Hyphomicrobium denitrificans ATCC 51888: one gene and its partner. The protein of the gene in region 1 interacts with the protein of each later gene in a pairwise test. Links are inferred from orthologs where the notes say so. Each region holds a gene or a part of one and is shown on either strand. Other genes may lie near its edges.

Region 1 (3,117 bases):
TGAAAGCGATAAGCTGATCGACAACGATCAGATCACGGCCGAGGCCGTCGCGGCAGTCCAGAACGACGGCATCGTCTTCCTTGACGAGATCGACAAGATCTGCTCGCGCGGCGATGGCACGCGCGGCGGCGCCGACGTCTCGCGCGAAGGCGTCCAGCGCGATCTCCTCCCGCTCATCGAAGGCACGACGGTCTCGACCAAGTACGGCCCGGTGAAAACCGACCACATCCTGTTCATCGCATCCGGCGCGTTTCACGTGTCGAAACCATCGGACCTGCTTCCCGAGCTGCAGGGCCGCCTGCCGATCCGCGTCGAGCTCAACGCGCTGACGCGGGACGACTTGAAGCGCATCCTGACCGAGCCGCACGCGAGCCTGATCAAGCAGTACGTCGCGCTGATGGAAACGGAAGGCGTCACACTCGAATTCAAACCCGAGGCGATCGACGCCATCGCCGACGCTGCGGTTGAAGTGAACTCGACCGTCGAGAACATCGGCGCCCGCCGTCTACAAACCGTCCTCGAACGCGTCCTCGACGACATCTCCTTCGAAGCCTCCGACCGCAACGGTCAGACGCTCGCGATCGACGGCGCCTATGTGACGCAACGCGTCGGCCAGCTCTCGAAAAACGCCGATCTCAGCCGATTTATCCTGTAATTCGTCATCCTCGACCGAGCATGGCGCAGCCATGTCGAAGGTCGGGGATCCAGCGTAGGGCTCGTCAAAGACACATAATATGGAGCCTGCGGCACACTTTACGCTGGATCCCCGAACGTCCTCGCTCTGCTCGTCCGTTCGAGGATGACGGCTCTAGTGACGACAATTGTGCCCGCTATCCATTCCCCGCGAACGCCTGTAAAAGTGCGCATTCCCCGAAGCTCGAAGCCATTTTCGTCATGACTGCTGCCCCACTGGTTGAAATCGACGCACAAATCCCGGCCGAGCCCGCCGCTGAGAAGCGCTCGCTCGCGGGCTTGACGCGCGCGCGCCTGAAGGAAGCGCTCGCCGCTGGCGGCGTTCCGGAAAAGCAGCTCAACATGCGCGTTAACCAGCTATGGAGCTGGATATACGTGCGCGGCATCACGCGCTTCGAGGACATGACCGACGTCTCGAAAGATCTGCGCCGTCAGCTCGATGCCATCTATACGCTCGATCGCCCGGAGATCATCTCGGAGCAGATTTCCGTCGACGGCACGCGCAAGTGGCTGCTGCGTCTCGCCAAGCGTGGGCACGAAGCCCGCCCGCCGGAAGTCGAGACCGTCTACATCCCGGAAAGCGATCGCGGCACGCTCTGCATTTCGAGCCAGGTTGGCTGCACGCTGACATGCTCGTTCTGCCATACCGGAACGCAGCGCCTCGTGCGCAATCTCGAAGCCCAGGAAATCGTCGGGCAGATCATGCTCGCGCGCGACCGCATCGGCGACTGGCCCGGCGCGAAAGGCCCGGACGACGGCCGCCTGCTTCCCGCCAGCGAACGCAAGATCACCAACGTCGTGCTGATGGGCATGGGCGAACCGCTCTACAATTTCGACAATGTCAAAGCCGCGATGGAAGTCGCGTCCGACGGCGACGGCCTCGCGCTCTCGAAACGGCGCATCACGCTGTCGACCTCGGGGGTCGTCCCTGAAATTCCGCGGTGGGGCGAAGAAGCCGACACCATGCTCGCGATCTCGCTGCACGCCACCAACGACGCGCTGCGCGACGAACTGGTGCCGATCAATCGCAAATATCCGATCGCCGAGCTGATGCAGGCTTGCCGCGATTATCCGGGCCTGTCGAACGCCCGCCGCATCACGTTCGAATACGTGATGCTGAAAGGCGTCAACGACAGCCTCGCCGAGGCCCGCGCCCTGGTGAAGCTACTCGCGGGCATTCCGGCGAAGATCAACCTGATCCCGTTCAATCCGTGGCCCAATACACGTTACGAATGCTCCGATTGGGAAACGATCGAGCGCTTCGCCGAGGTCGTGAACCGGGCGGGCTACGCCAGCCCTGTCCGCACGCCGCGCGGCCGCGATATCCTCGCCGCCTGCGGACAATTGCGTTCGGAAAGCCTGCGCCTCAGCGCCAGCGAACGCCGCAGTGGTGCCGAGAAGGCATAAGCCGGACCTTCCACCGCCCGGCACCGATAATTCTATTGAGACCTTGAGCTTAGCCCCTGTAAATTGATCCCTTGTGTAAGACGGGTCAGGGCAGGGTCGAGTGTTGAAGTTCCTGGGATCGGTCGCCCGGGTGGCGTTCGGGTTCATCCTCGCGAGCATCGCGGCGGGGTTCGTCACGATGTTGTTCGTCAACACCCCGAGCGAAGTCCTGAATCAGCCGATGAGCCGCTTGCCGCGCACGGCCGGGGAAACGTTCGAGCTGGCGCTGCTGACCGCGACGCATGTGGCGATCTTCGCCTGCATCTTCGCGCTGATCGTCGGAGGCCTCGGCGAAATCTTCTCGCTGCGCCGCCTTCCCTTCTATCTCATCGGCGGCGTCGCGATCGCGTCACTCGGTTTTCTCGCGCAATATGCGAGCGAGGTTCAGGGCGAGCCGACGATCTTCAACAACTACGCGCTGAAAGCATTTCTGACGACAGGCTTCGTCGCTGGCTTCGTCTATTGGCTCGCGGCAGGCCAGTTCGCAGGTCGCGCGCCGGTCGAGACAGCCCATCCCCCATCTTCCGCCGACGTTGCCGATCAACCGCCCAGCGATGCCTTGACCGTCGACCCTGCTCCCGTCCGCCAATCGCCGTCCCTGGTAACCCCGCGTCCGACCTATCGCACGCTGCTGAAACGCCTGAGCTTCCGAGCAGACGAGACAGCCAACCACGATGCTGAAGGCGGGACCAAAGGCCCTGCAAGCAGCGAGAAGCGCTAGGCTCCGCGTCCTATCCGCAACAAAATTTTTGGGCTGGGAAACGTTGATTGCTCAACTCGCCAGCAATTTCCATCGCTTCTGACGCTGTCTTACCGTGCCGCATCATGATTGCTGCAATGCAACAGATATGCTAAGATCGGGTTTTCGGGGGACTCGCCCGTGTTCGATTTTGCGCTCCATTTCCGATGCCTGCAAAAGGCCACCGAAGCCCTTTTTGAAATGGGCCAGGCGACATTTGCTGCCCAGATTGCGTGGCA
Region 2 (3,010 bases), 3.2 Mb from region 1 along the record:
GGCGTCGAGGCGATCCCGGTCGGCGGCCAGCATCTGACGTACGACATCGCCAGGGCGTTGCAGACGCCACTCGCAGAAGCCGAGCGAATCAAAACGCTTTATGGCACACTGCTCAATGCCCAGTCCGACGAGCACGAATCGATTTCCTATCCGGTGGCCGGAGAGGAAGACGAGGGAAGCTTCGAAACCACCAAGGCGCGGCTGACGGCGATCATCCGGCCGCGCGTGCAACAGCTCTTGGGACTCGTGCGCGAGCGCTTGGCGCTCAATGCGGCGGGCCGATTCGCGGGAGACAAGATCGTTCTGACGGGCGGAGCCAGCCAACTCCTCGGACTTTCGGAATTCGTCGCCAACGAATTCGGCAGGCACGTGCGTGTCGGTCGGCCTCAGGACCTCGTCGGGCTGAACGCCAGCCTCGGGGGACCGCAACTCGCGACGCTTTCCGGGCTCGCGGTTCTCAGCGCCCGGGGAAGCAACGAATTGAGTACGCCATCTCAGCGCAAGGGTTCGAAGCAAGGATATCTCGGCCGTGTCGGAACGTGGCTGAAGCACGCATTCTGATTTTTGGACTGACTAAGGTGCCGGAGCCGTTCCGGAGCGACTTCGACGATTATCAAATTTGAGGGTGCCATGAGCATCAAGCTGCAACTGCCGACGCTGGTCGATATGAAGCCGAGGTTGACCGTCATCGGGGTCGGAGGCGCGGGCTGCAACGCGGTCAACAACATGATCGCGGCCGGACTGCAGGGCGTCGAGTTCGTCGTTGCCAACACGGATGCGCAATCGCTCGCGGCATCGAGCGCCGAATACCGGGTTCAGCTCGGAGCCAACCTGACCGAGGGGCTCGGCGCCGGGTCGCGGCCGGAAATCGGAGAAGCGGCGGCGGAGGAAGCCATCGCCGAACTTCGTTCGCATATCGCCGGATCGCATATGGTTTTCATCGCCGCTGGAATGGGCGGCGGAACGGGAACGGGGGCCGCGACGGTCATCGCGCGGGCAGCGCGCGAGGTCGGGGCTCTGACAGTCGGCGTGGTCTGCAAGCCGTTCGCGTTCGAAGGCGCGCGGCGGATGCGCATCGCCGAAGCCGGGGTGCAGTCGCTGCGCCAGCACGTCGATACGCTGATCGTCATCCCGAACCAGAACCTGTTCCGGATCGCCAACGAGCGGACGACGTTCGCGGAAGCGTTCGTGCTGGCCGACCAGGTCCTCTATTCCGGCGTCGCCTGCATCGTCGAGCTGGTGCTCAAGGAAGGCTTGATCAACCTCGATTTCGCCGACGTTCGCACCATCATGAGCAATATGGGCGCAGCCATGATGGGAACCGGCGAGGCGACGGGCGAACGCCGCGCCGTTCTCGCCGCCGAGGAAGCCATCGCCAATCCGCTGCTCGACGACGTGACCTTGCGCGGCGCGCGCGGTCTGCTGCTGTCGATTTCGGGCGGGCGCGACATGACCCTTTACGAGGTCGACGAGGCGGCGAGCCGAATTCGCCAGGAAGTCGATCCCGAGGCCAATATCATCGTCGGCGCTACGTTCGACGAGCAGCTGGGCGACCGAATCCGGGTTTCGATCGTCGCGTCCGGCATGAATCGCCCGAACGAGCAGATCGCAGCGCCGCGTGCGCCGCAGCCGGGATTTGTTCCCAATCAAGCGCCGGCTCCGGCCGCACGGCCCGCTCATCCGGCTCAGCCCACAGAATCTTTCGCGCCGCAGAATCCCGCAACCGTACCTGCACCGCCAGGAGATCTACAGCGTCGACTTGCGGAGGCGTTGCAGCCGGCGGCGCCAACTATCCAGAATTATTCTAATCCGAGCGAAAGCGAATCACGCCCGACTCAACGCGACAGCTGGATCGCTCCCGGCAACGTGATGATCGAAGACGGGCTCGAGAATTTTCCGCCGCTCACGGGAAATGCATTGTTGCGGACGCCGCCGTTGCCGTCAGCAGGCGTTGGATCGTCCGCGACTCATTCTTTCGAACCGCAAGCGCCGGCTGAATTTCAGCGTACGTCGCGTCGCCTCCCTGCGATCGAAGATTTTCCTCCGCAGGCGCAGAAGGAATGGAATGCGCATCACGGCGCCGCCGCCGGGGGACGTGCAGAATCGTCAACAAAATCTGGCCTTTTTGGACGTTTGGCAAATCTCAGCCGCAGCGTGAAGTCCGGTCAGCATAGGGACGGCTCGCGGTCGTCCGATGATGACATGGATGCGGGTGCGAAGCAGATTGTCGGCAGCAGAGAGCGGCGCTAAATCGGCGCCTGCATCAAGTCGCAAAGAGCGTCAAGTCGAGTTGCTAAGACGTAACAGAGTGTAAGAAAGCGTGATTTGTCGGTGTTAAGCGAAGCAGTTAGCTTTTGTGCATCGACTTCTTGTGCTGAACCTTTAGACAGTACTGACACGGCCAAACAAGGTCGGCGGGCTGGCAAAAATAAGAAGGCACAGCGCACAGGTCAGGGGGTGGTCGGCCGCATTAATGCTGGGGAGCAGCGGCCCACCAATAAATGAGGGACGGCGCTGTATGTCGAATCGATTCATCGGTGCGCGGCAAACCACGCTTGCCCGCGAAATCCAGTTGACAGGCACGGGGGTGCACAGCGGAGCTCCGGTATCACTTACACTGCATCCAGCAGAAGCTGATACTGGGCTCCGCTTTCTCGTTACGAAACGAGGAAGAGTCATTTCGGAAATCGCGGCGCACGTTGCCAATGTCAAAAATCTGACGCTCTGCACCGTTATTGGTGATGAAGCAGGTACGACGGTCGGAACCGTCGAGCATCTTCTCGCCGCTTTGCGTGGTCTCTCGATTGATAATCTCTATATCGAGATCGACAGCAAAGAAGTTCCGATCATGGACGGCAGCTCGGCGGAATTCGTCGAGGCGATCGACCGGGTCGGCATCCGGGAGCTTTCCGAGCCCCGCAAATACATCAAAGTTCTGAAATCGGTTCGTGTCGAAGAAGGCGGCTGCTGGGGCTCGCTTGAGCCTTACTCCGGCTTCCGCATGGACGTC

Evidence for each region. The genes of interacting proteins can lie anywhere in the genome.
Region 2: the proteins of rlmN (region 1) and ftsZ interact in binary tests that used the Escherichia coli proteins (3 or more experiments, as listed by UniProt). The link is inferred for Hyphomicrobium denitrificans ATCC 51888 from one-to-one orthologs.

What each region holds. Positions count from the first base shown.
Region 1 is NC_014313.1:3,415,536-3,418,652, reverse strand. Bases 45-2,997 are described here. They hold rlmN (dual-specificity RNA methyltransferase RlmN), read left to right. Parts: upstream 45-894; coding sequence 895-2,100; downstream 2,101-2,997. Other genes in these bases: HDEN_RS16535 (hypothetical protein), read left to right, coding at 2,201-2,860; hslU (ATP-dependent protease ATPase subunit HslU), read left to right, coding at 45-655. Also shown: more of hslU, read left to right, coding at 1-44; HDEN_RS16530 (hypothetical protein), read left to right, coding at 3,080-3,117.
Region 2 is NC_014313.1:251,693-254,702, forward strand. The notes cover bases 95-2,940. They hold ftsZ (cell division protein FtsZ), read left to right. Parts: upstream 95-630; coding sequence 631-2,250; downstream 2,251-2,940. Other genes in these bases: ftsA (cell division protein FtsA), read left to right, coding at 95-561; lpxC (UDP-3-O-acyl-N-acetylglucosamine deacetylase), read left to right, coding at 2,519-2,940. Also shown: more of ftsA, read left to right, coding at 1-94; more of lpxC, read left to right, coding at 2,941-3,010. UniProt on the Escherichia coli protein: Essential cell division protein that forms a contractile ring structure (Z ring) at the future cell division site. The regulation of the ring assembly controls the timing and the location of cell division.